2 regions of the Phytohabitans sp. LZ39 genome follow, and region 1 is predicted to be linked to the other one. Evidence: riboswitches for the same ligand, from Rfam matches in the RefSeq annotation. Region 1 holds a riboswitch; the other holds the start of a gene.
What was found. Region 1 has a riboswitch for S-adenosylmethionine ahead of AC5L36_RS14880 (aminotransferase class V-fold PLP-dependent enzyme). Riboswitches for the same ligand answer to the same signal wherever they lie in the genome.
Positions count from the first base shown of each region.

Region 2: linked by a shared signal. The riboswitch ahead of thrC (threonine synthase) and the one ahead of AC5L36_RS14880 (aminotransferase class V-fold PLP-dependent enzyme) in region 1 are both predicted to bind S-adenosylmethionine.

Region 1 is NZ_JCADBM010000006.1:273,721-279,319, forward strand. It holds gene AC5L36_RS14865 (alkaline phosphatase PhoX) at 1-1,369, opposite strand, end outside; gene AC5L36_RS14870 (GNAT family N-acetyltransferase) at 1,484-2,080, shown strand; gene AC5L36_RS14875 (M15 family metallopeptidase) at 2,085-3,017, opposite strand; SAM riboswitch class IV at 3,059-3,177, shown strand; gene AC5L36_RS14880 (aminotransferase class V-fold PLP-dependent enzyme) at 3,193-4,449, shown strand; gene AC5L36_RS14885 (hypothetical protein) at 4,442-5,080, opposite strand; gene AC5L36_RS14890 (hypothetical protein) at 5,145-5,599, opposite strand, start outside.
Region 2 is NZ_JCADBM010000001.1:677,363-682,961, forward strand. It holds gene AC5L36_RS03120 (alpha/beta fold hydrolase) at 5-2,695, shown strand; gene AC5L36_RS03125 (ABC transporter permease) at 2,692-3,558, shown strand; SAM riboswitch class I at 3,628-3,765, shown strand; gene thrC (threonine synthase) at 3,775-5,079, shown strand; gene AC5L36_RS03135 (GNAT family N-acetyltransferase) at 5,384-5,599, shown strand, end outside.

The sequences.
Region 1 (5,599 bases):
CGGTGAAGGTGGGGCCGCAGAACTCCGAGTCGTTGAGCTGGTTTCGGGCGATGGCGTAGGTCGGGCCGCCCGGGATCGCGCTGAGCACGTGGGAGGCGCCGGCGCCGTCCTCGGCGAGCACCAGGCTGCCCCACGGGGTGACGGTCACGTTGTCCGGGCCGTCGAAGGTGAGGTCGGTGTACTTGGCCGGCTCACCCTCCTCCGCCGTGGTCTGGTGCGGGAAGTAGGTGACCAGCTGGATGGTCTGCGCCCGGTAGTCGTAGAACCAGACCATGCCGTCGTGCGGCGCGGCGTCCACGGGGAGCTCGCCCTCGTCCCAGGCGTAGGAGTTGACGACGTACACGCCCTCGTCGGTGCCCCACACGCCCTCGAACTTGCGGCCGCGGGTGACCTGGCCGTCGGCGAACTGCTCGCGCACCGGCTTGGTCTGCGCGTCGCGCTCGGGCACCTCCACCCACCGCACGGGGAACGGGCGGCCCAGCTGTGCGGAGGTCAGGTAGGCGACGTCGGGCAGCACCGAGCCGTCGTCCATGATGATGGCCATCGCGGCGAGGGTGCCGGCGTCCGGGGCGAGCCGGGTGAGCACGCGTGGGCCGAGCTTGACGCCACGGGGCGCGGTCCACCGGAAGAAGAGGCCGTTGGGCTCGTCGGCGTCCTCGGAGAGGTAGATCTTCGTGCGGTCCTTGTCGACCGCGAGGGCCTCGTGGGCGTAGCGGCCCAGGCACTTGATCGGCCGCGGGTCGGCGCTGCCGTCGGCCCAGACCTCGAAGACGTAGCCGTGGTCCTTCTGGAAGACGCCGGACTGGTCGCCCTCCTCCCAGTCGTCGCCGGCGCGGTCCTCGGTCTCCTCGCAGGTGAGCCACGTGCCCCAGGGGGTGGGCCCGCCCGCGCAGTTGCTGACCGTGCCGGAGATGGCGACGAACTCGCCCAGGTTGCGGCCCGCGCGGTCCGTCTTGATCACGGTGCATCCGCCGGCGCCGACCGCACCGGGGTCGTAGACCGTGCCCTTGACGTGCGGCACGCCGAACTCGGCGCCGGGGTCGACCTCGTGGTTCTGGATCAGGGTGTACCGGCCGTGACCGGCGTCGTAGACGGCCATGCCGTCGTGGTCGGACGGGGTCAGCCCCTGACCCTTGTCGAGCTTCGTGACACCGGTCCGGGTGACGATCGCGTAGCTGAAGCCCTCAGGAAGGGCCAAAATCCCATCAGGGTCGTCGACGAGCGGCGGAAACGGCTTGTGACCCCGCCCCGCCGGCGGCCGAGGCCGGCTGGGGTGGGCCTGTGCCAGGGACGGAAAGCCCCCGGCGACGGCAATGCCTACTCCGGCGGCCGCGCCGCCGGCGAGGAAGTTACGACGAGAGGCAGGCACGAGGTTGAGCTCCTGTTCAAGTGGGGTGCTACCACGAGCAGCCAACCCCTGCGGACGGAACTCCGAGGCGCCTTTCGCGTGACGGAACGGCAACATCGAAGTAAAGGTTGAGGCGTGAGGATTACCCGTTCGACGCCGCCCGCCATCCCGGCCGGCGCCCTCGGCCCCGGTCCGCAACCCGTGCTTCCCGCTTCCGGCGGTCTGCTGTTGCGCCCTTGGGAGGCTCCCGACGCGCCGGCGTTCTTCGGCGCCTACCGGGATCCCGCCATCCAGCATTGGCACACCCGCCAGCCCTTGTCCGTGGAGCAGGTGCTCGAATGGTTCGACGGCTATCGCCAGGCTTGGGCGGGGGAGACGGCCGCGTCCTGGGCGGTGACCCGCGGCGGCGGTGAGGTGTGGGGACGTGTCGCCCTGAGCCAGATGGACCTTGATGACGGTGTCGCGGCGTGCGCCTACTGGGTGCTACCGGCCGCTCGTGGCGCGGGTGTCGCCACCCGCGCGCTGACCGCCCTGAGCGAATGGGCGCTGGGCGAGGCCGGCTTCCACCGGCTGTACCTGGATCATTCGACGCGCAACAATGCCTCCTGCCGGGTGGCGGTCAAGTCCGGTTTCGTTCTCGAGGGCACCCAGCGCAGTGCCGCCGTCCATTCCGACGGCCGGCACGACATGCACCTGCACGCCCGCGTCCGGGGTGACGACTCGCCTGTCTGACGGGTCAGCCGCCGCTGGCGGAGAAGTGCATGTAGTCCTTCAGCGATCGGTAGTCGCCGCCCCACGGCCAGCCGATCGCGGCGAAGGCCTGCACGGCCGGCCCGCCGGGCCGCACCATCCCGGGCCGTGTCTTGGCCCGGTCGAGGTACGCTGTGGCCAGCTCCGGCAGCACCACTTTGCCTTTGTGATAAGGGTTTTGGAACGGGTTGAGGTCTACGGCCAGCCCGTAGGCGTGCTGGGACCACGCGGTCTGACCTCGCACCGGCCGGCAGGCGAACGCCTCGGTCGTGTTGCCGTCACCGGTCGGCGGTGCCTTCATGTCGGCGGCGCTGGAGATCCGCATCCGCTCGATCGGGAAGTCGGCGGCGAACAGCCGGCGGAACACGGTGACGAGGTCGTCGGCCGCCCGCCTGTTGACCAGCAGCTCGCCGGTGTGGGCGCGCCCGTCGAAGCCGCGGAAGCCGACCGTGACGTAGCGCAGGTCCGCCGCGGCCACCGGGCAGCCCTTGCTCCAGCTGGACCTGGCCAGCACGCTGGCGGGCACCGCCTGCACGGTCGCGTGGAAGCGGCCGTCGGGCGGCGGTGGCAGGTCGTCGACCGTGATGATGGACCGGTTGCGCAGCTCTGGCGGGGTGTCCTGGGCCGCGGCGGACCCGTTCGGCCCCACCGGGAGGACCCGCTTTCCCAGCCACTGTGGTGCGGCGGTGGCGGCGCCGACGCGGGTGGGCGTCGGGCTGGGGGACGTGCCGCGCGCCGTCGGCGAGGCCGTAGGAGCCGGCGGCGGTGTTGCTGCCGGCCTGCTCGCCGCCGGGCCGGCCGGGTCGCCGGAGCAGCCGCCCAGGGCGTAGCCGAGGCAGACGACCACGACCAGCAGGCCCGCCACTCGGGCGGCGCCGCGGAGCACTGTCATCAGTGGCGAGTCTTGCAGCCAGGTCACCGACCGTCCACCGCGGTGGCGGTCTTGTATAGTCCGGGGAAGGTCAAGAGCGCCAGCGTCAAGCCCCGGCTCGCTGGCCGGCAACCCTCGTGTTCACGGTGGGGTGCCCCGGGTGACGACCAGACCCGTGGCCGAGCCGCGCCGCGGGTAAGCGTGAGCCTCGGAGGCCTGCCCCATGACGCTGGACATCGTCGGTGCCGATCTGCCCGTGCGGCTGCGGTCGGGGGCGACCGTCCGCTTCGCCCATCTCGACTACGCCGCATCGGCGCCGTGCGCCCGCCCCGCCGCCGCGGCGGTGGAAAGGCTGCTGCCCTGGTACGGCAGCGTGCATCGCGGCGCCGGCGTACGGTCCAGCAGGTCCACATTGGAGTACGAGCGGGCCCGTCAGGCGGTCGGCGACTTCGTCGGCGCGCGTGCCGGTGACGCGGTCGTCTTCACCCGAAACACGACCGACGCGCTCAACCTGTTGGCCCACGCCCTGCCCGCCGGCACCACCACGGTCGTGTTCGACGGTGAGCACCACGCCAACCTGCTGCCGTGGCCCAACCCGGTGCGCCTGCCCGCACCGCCCGACCCGGACGCGGCCGCCAACCTGCTCGACCGGGCGCTGGACCGGATCGAGGGGCCGGCGATCTTCGCGGTGACCGGCGCCAGCAACGTCACCGGCGAGGTGTGGCCGGTACGCCGCCTCGCCGACGTCGCGCGCGCACACCACGCCCGGACCGTCGTCGACGCGGCTCAGCTCGCGCCGCACCGGGCGGTCGACATGGCCGAACTGGGCGCCGATTACCTGGCGTTCTCCGGACACAAGCTGTACGCACCGTTCGGCGCCGGCGTGCTCGTCGGCCGATCCGACTGGCTGGACGGCGGCGAGCCGTACCTGCGCGGTGGCGGCGCGAGCGCGGCCGTCGGCGACCACCCCGGCGAGGTGACCTGGACGACCGGGCCGGCGCGCCACGAGGGCGGCACCCCGAACCTGCTCGGCGCGGTCTCGCTCGCGGCCGTGTGCGACGCCCTCACCGGCACCGACCGGGACGCGATCCACGAGCGCGAGCAGGAGCTGCTGCGGCGGCTGCGGGCCGGCCTGGCGGCAGTGCGGGGCGCGGTGCCGGTGAGCCTGTTCGACGATGCCCATCCGCGGGTGGGCATCGTCTCCCTCGCGCTGCCCGGCTACGACGTCGCGGCGGTCGCGGAGCGGCTCGGCGCCGACCACGGCATCGGCGTGCGGGCCGGGCAGTTCTGCGCGCACCCGCTCGCCCGCCGCCTGACCGGCACCACGGCGGCGGGCGGCGCCGACTGCGCCGCCGATCCCGCGGCGTTGCTGCGGATCAGCTTCGGCCTGGGTACCACCGACGACGACATCGACCGCGTCGTCGCCGCCCTCGCCGCCGAGGTAGCCGCCGACAGGGAAGGCGTGCCTGGGCTTACGTGAGCGTGAACCGTTCCGTGCCAGGTCGCCCGAGCCGGATGCCCGTAGTGCTGACCATCGTCAGAGCCGCGTGACCGATCCGGTAACCGGTCAGCGGCTTGCCGAATTGATTCTTGATACGTGCCGGTCGGGTCGCGGCGACCAGGACCGACCGGATCGCTCGGGCCTGCTGGAGAAGGAGCTGGTGCGTATCGGCGCCGACCTCGTCCTCGAACCAGCGGACGTCCAGCCAGCCGACGTCGAAGTACGCGCCGCCCGCGGCGTGCCGATAGCCAGGATCGTGGTCGCAGTAGGTGTTGTCGAGCTCATGTCGACGACAAGAACGCCACAATTCAAAGGCCGCGGCGACCGGAGGACCGTCCGGCACGGTGACCCCGTCTGCGAGGGTGACGCCGTCCGGCGGGCGCGCGCCGATTGGCAGGTGCAGGAAAGCTTGAACGCCGCGGCTGCCACACCTCATCGCGGTCGCCAGCGACTCGTGCAGGTGGATCGGGTGCAGCCCCGGCGCCCCGGGCTGCCCGCATTGCCACGCGGTCGCCGGAAACGCCATGCGCAACGCCAGATCGAACGCGTCTTCGTCGTCCGGCAGCAGCCACATGCCGACGTTTACGGTGCGGGAGCCCGCGTAGGCCATCGGCCAACGGTACGCCACTCGACGCGTGCTGGGAGGCATCGACGGGCAGGGCTTCGCTATCGGGTCAGATCGGTCGGACCGCGAAGGCGACCTCCACGTGCGGCAGTGCGTCGCGGGGGATCGCCGCCGTGACTACCGTGTGGGCGCCTAGCTCAACGCCGACGCCGTACACGTCCGGGTCGGTGTCGATGCGCGAGCCGTCCAGGACGGCGCCGTCGACCAAGACCGGGATGCCGTGGTCGACGCAGCGCTCGTACACCGGGCTGTCCAATTCGGACGGTGGATGGCTGCTCACCACGCGGGTCTGGCGGAACTGGTTGACGAGGACGTGGTTTACGTGTGCGGCCAGCACGCTCTCGATCGTGTCGAACGCGCCCGGCCGCCGGCTCCACCGGGTGCGCACACACTCCCACAGAATGGGGTAGCGCATCCGCCGGACCTGCTCCACCAGCCATTGGGGTCGGGGCCAGCGCGGCTCCGCCTCCAGCGCGTGGCGTTGCTCCGGATCCAACTCGGCGA
Region 2 (5,599 bases), on a different contig from region 1:
ATCGATCCGGTCGCCGCGCGTCCGCCGCGCCCTGCCCGCGGCGGCGGTCGCGTTCGCCCTGCTCGCCGCGGCGACGGTGTGGGTGGCCTGGCCAGAGTCGGCGGCGTATACGACGGAGCAGCAGATCGTCTCCGTCCGCTCCGGGCCGGGCGGCGACGAGCCGGTCGACCTGGACACGACGCTCTACCTGCCCACCGAGCGGAGTGGCCCGGTGCCGGCGGTGCTGCTCGCGCACGGCTTCGGCGGCACCAAGGAGAGTGTGCGCACCGACGCCGAAGACCTGGCCGGGCTCGGCTACGCGGTGCTGGCGTACACGGCACGAGGCTTCGGGCGCAGCGGCGGCGAGATCCACCTCGACAGCCCCGACTACGAGGTGCGCGACGCGCAGCGCCTCCTCGACTGGCTCGCCGCCCGCCCCGAGGTCCGCAAGGACGCCGGCGGAGACCCGCGGGTGGGCGTCGTCGGCGGCTCGTACGGCGGTGGGCTCGCGCTCCTGCTCGCCGCCCAGGACCAGCGGGTCGACGCGATCGTTCCCATGATCACCTGGAACGACCTGGCCCGCTCCTTCCTGCCCCAGTCCACCGGCGGTGATCCGGTCGACGGGGTCTTCAAGAAAGGCTGGGCCGGGGTCTTCTTCGGGGGGACCTGTGGCCGCTTCGCGCGGGACGTCTGCGAGATGTACCAGCGCACCGCCACCACCGGCCGCGCCACCCCGGAGGCCGTCGAGCTGTTGCGCCGCTCCAGCCCGGCGACCGTGCTCGACCGGATCAAGGCGCCGACCCTGCTTGTACAGGGCGAGGCGGACACGCTCTTCCCGCTCGCCGAGGCGGACGCCAACGCGCGGGGCATCGCGGCCAATGGCACGCCGGTGCGGGTGGCCTGGTTCACCGGCGGCCACGACGGCGGCGACGGCCCGCGCTCCGACCGTGACCGGGTGCGGTTCCTCACCGCGCAGTGGCTCGACCACTACGTCAAGGGCGAGGGCGACGCGCCGGCCAACAGCTTCACCTGGTCGCGGGTCGCCGGCTTCGACGCGATGGACCGCGGCCTCGTCACCAACGGCTACTCGGTCGACGACTACCCCGGGCTCTCCGGCACGGCCAGCCAGCGGGTGCCGCTCGCCGGGCCGCCGCAGCCGATCGCCAACCCGCCCGGTGGCAACCCGGCCGCCATCTCCGCCATACCCGGGGGCGGGAGCCTGACCACGGCCGCCTCCGAGGTGGGCGGGCTGGTCGGCGACCTGCCCGGCCAGCACGCGATCTTCCAGTCCGAGCCGCTCGCCGAGGCGGTCGACATCGCGGGCACGCCCACCGTCTCCATCCGGGCCGCGGCGCCGGCGGGCGAGGCCGTGCTTTTCGTCAAGCTCTACGACGTCGACGAAAACGGCACCGCCACGCTCCCCGGCGGCATCGTCGCGCCGGTGCGGCTGACCGGCCTGCCCGCCGACCCGGCACAGGCGCGGGCGGTCACCGTGACGCTGCCGGCGATCGTGCGGCGGGTCGAGGCCGGCCACCGGCTGCGGGTCGTCGTGGCCACCTCCGACCAGGGGTACGCGACGCCGGCCCAACCCGCCGTGTACACGGTGGCGCTCGGCGGCGACGGGATCACGGTGCCGACGGTCACGGGTGAACCCATCCCGACGACCGCGGTGCTCTGGCGCTGGGTGCTCGCCGGGCTCCTCGCCGCGGTGCTGCTGGGCCTCGCGGTGGTCCTGCTGGTCGTGCGGCGCCGGCACCGCCGCGCCGATTCCACGATCCACGAGGAGTACGCGCAGACGCCGCTCGTGGTCCGCCGGCTGCGCAAGGAGTACGCGGACGGCTTCGTCGCGGTGTCCAATGTCGACTTCACGGTCGAGCGCGGTCAGGTGATGGGGCTGCTCGGGCCGAACGGCGCGGGCAAGACGACCACGCTGCGCGTGCTGATGGGGCTGACCCAGCCGACCGGCGGGGAGATATATGTATTCGGCCACCGGCTCGTGCCCGGCTCGCCGGTGCTCTCCCGGCTCGGCGCGCTTGTCGAGGGGCCGGGCTTCATGCCCCACATGAGCGGGCTCGACAACCTCAAGGCGTACTGGCGGGCCACCGGCCGGCCGGAGGCGGACGGCCGGCTAGACGAGGCGGTCGAGATCGCCGGGCTCGGTGACTCGATCCACCGCAAGGTCCGCAAGTACAGCCACGGCATGAAGCAGCGCCTCGCGATCGCCCAGGCGATGCTGGGCCTGCCTGAGCTGCTGGTGCTCGACGAGCCGACCGACGGGCTCGACCCGCCGCAGATCGCCGAGATGCGCCGGGTGCTCAAGCGGTACGCCACCGACGGGCGGGCCGTGCTCGTGTCGAGCCACCTGCTCGCCGAGGTGGAGCAGACCTGCACCCACGCGGTTGTCGTCAACAAGGGCGAGATCGTGGCGTCCGGGCCGGTCGAGGAGATCGTGGGTGACTCGCCGACGGTGCGGCTGGACGTCTCCGACGTGGACGCGGCCGAGGCGGTGCTCCAGCGGCTCGCCGGGGTGCGTTCGGTCGCCGGCGACGGCGCCAACGGGCTGGTGGTGGACATCAACGGCACCGCGCGCAGCGAGGTGGTGGCCGAGCTCGTCCGCGCCGGCGTCGGGGTCGACCGGGTGGTGCCCCGGCGGCGGCTCGAAGACGCCTTCCTGGCCCTGGTGGGCGACAACTCGCGAGGGAGTGGTGACCGATGAGCACGGCGACGATCGGCGCGGCCACCGGTTACCGCCCGAGCCGCACGCTCACGGTGTGGCAGGAGTGGCGGCGGCAGGCGTCCCGGCGGCGCACCCAGCTCGCGCTCGGCTTCATGGTGCTGCTGCCGCTGATCGTGCTGGTCGCGTTCCAGTTCGACAGCGGGGGCGACGACGACAACGGCGGCGGCGAGTTCGCCAGCCTGATCGACCTGGCCACGTCGGGCGGGCTCAACTTCACGCTCTTCACGCTCTTCGTCTCGGCCGGCTTCCTGCTCACCGTCGTGGTGGCGCTCTTCTGCGGCGACACGGTGGCGAGCGAGGCGAGCTGGGGCAGCCTCCGCTACCTGCTGGCGGTACCGGTGCCCCGGGCCCGGCTGCTCGCGGTCAAGCTGGTCGTCGCGCTCGGGTACTCGGCCGTCGCCCTGACCCTGCTCGCCGGCACCGCCCTGCTCGTCGGCACGCTGCGCTACGGCTGGTCGCCGCTGCGCAGCACCGTGGCGGCCGAGATCCCGGCCGGGGAAGGCCTGCTGCGGCTGCTCGGCATCCTCGGCTACCTCGCGGTGGGCCTGCTGGTGGTGGCCGGGCTGGCGTTCCTGCTCTCGGTGCTCACCGACGCGCCGCTCGGCGCGGTCGGCGGGGCGGTGCTCCTCTTCATCCTCTCCAGCATCCTGGACCAGATCACCGCGCTGGGGAGCATCCGTTCCTTCCTGCCGACGCACTACAGCGACGCCTGGCTGGGGCTGCTGTCGACGCCCGTGCAGTCCGACGACATCGTCAAGGGCTGCATCTCGGCGGTCGCGTACGCCACGCTCTTCTGGTCGCTCGCCTTCTGGCGCTTCACCCGCAAAGACGTGGTGTCGTGAGGCAGATCACCGGAAAGGCGCGGTAGCCGGCTTCGCCCCGTACACTGTGTCGGGAACACACAACTGAATACCTCATCCAGAGGGGCAGAGGGATACGGCCCGATGAAGCCCCGGCAACCACCCGCGTGACTCGATGACGAGGCCAATCGCGGAGCAGGTGCCAATTCCGTCCCCGCCGCACGGTGCGGCGCAGGGGAAAGATGAGAGGACGCCTCGATGCCGTCGACACTCGACGCTACGACCATCACCACCTCGGACGCCCCCACCCAGACCAGCCCTGCCCGCGCACTCGCCTGTCGCGGCTGCGGCAAGGAGTACCCGCTCGCCGCCCAGCACGCCTGTTACGAGTGTTTCGGCCCGCTCGAGGTGGCCTACGACCAGGCCGCTCTCGCGCGGGTAACCCGGGCACAGATCGAGGCTGGCCCGCACAGCATCTGGCGTTACGCGGCGCTGCTCCCCACCGGACAGGACCCGGCGAGCCGGGTGACCCTCGACCCGGGGCTCACGCCGCTCGTCTCCGCTTCCCAGCTCGCCGCCGAGCTGGGCGTGCGCGGGCCGCTGTGGGTCAAGGACGACAGCGCCAACCCGACCCACTCGTTCAAGGACCGGGTCGTCTCGGTGGCCCTCACCGCGGCGCGCGGGCTCGGCTTCACCCGCTTCGCCTGCGCCTCCACCGGCAACCTGGCCAACTCGGTCGCCGCGCACGCGGCCCGCGCCGGTGTGCCGTCGATCGTGTTCATCCCCGGTGACCTCGAGCCCGGCAAGGTCGTCACCACGGCTGTGTACGGCGGCGACCTGGTGGCGATCGAGGGCTCGTACGACGACGTCAACCGGCTGTGCAGCGAGCTCGTCGAGACGGACGAGTTCGAAGACACCGCGTTCGTCAACGTCAACGTGCGGCCGTACTACGCGGAGGGTTCCAAGACCCTCGGGTACGAGGTGGCCGAGCAGCTGGGCTGGCGCCTGCCCGAGCAGGTGGTCATCCCGATGGCGAGCGGCGAGCTGCTCACGAAGATCGACAAGGCGTTCAGCGAGCTTGTCGAGATCGGCCTCGTCGAGGCGCCGGCCAACGGGTGGCGGGTCTTCGGCGCCCAGTCCGCCGGCTGCAACCCGATCGCCGTGGCCCTGCACAACGGCGTCAGCGACATCATCCCGGTCAAGCCGGTCGGCATCGCCAAGTCACTCAACATCGGCGACCCGGCCGCCGGGCTGTACGCGCTGGAGGCCGTGCGCCGCACCGGCGGCTGGATGGACTACGCGAGCGACGACGAGATCCGCGACGCGATCCAGCTGCTCGCCCGTACCACCGGCGTGTTCGCCGAGACGGCTGGTGGCGTGACCGTGGCCGTGCTCAAAAAGCTCGTCGAGTCGGGCAAGCTCGACCCGGACGCCGAGACGGTCGTCTTCAACACCGGCGAAGGGCTCAAGACCATCGATGCGGTGGCGGAGCAGGTCGGTCCGACGTACCGGATCAAGCCCTCGCTCCGCGGTGCCCGGGACGCCGGCCTCCTCGACTCCTGATCATGCGATTCCCGGTCACGGCCCGTGGGAGCGCGACCACGGAGGGAGCCGCAGGTAGGAAAAGTTTTACCGGGATGGGAGTTGCATTCCGTAGTCGTGAATTTGCCGTCCGTCGAGAAAACACCGCTCCGGGGACTTGACGGCGCCATCTGGACGACGCAGGATGCTCCGTGCGGGAGGGCGGTCGCCGTAGGCTTTAGCTCTAACGTCCCAGCGCCGGAGGCGCTGTGCGACCGTCCCTCCCGACCAAATCTCCCCGCAAAATCGGTCGCGACGAGCCTCCTGGCGAGGCACCCTCGGTGGCATGGACATCGCCGTCAAGCCCCTAGATCCGGCCGACGAGAAAGCCGTCGAGCAGGCCTACCAGATCACCGAGGCCGCGCTGGCCGCGGATGTGCCGGACTTCCCGCCTGTGGGGCGGCAGCGCTTCCTAGCCGAGCTGCGCCACCCGTGGCCCGGCAACGCGCACGAGCGGGCACTGGCCACGATCGACGGTGTCGCCGCCGGTTACGTGGTGATC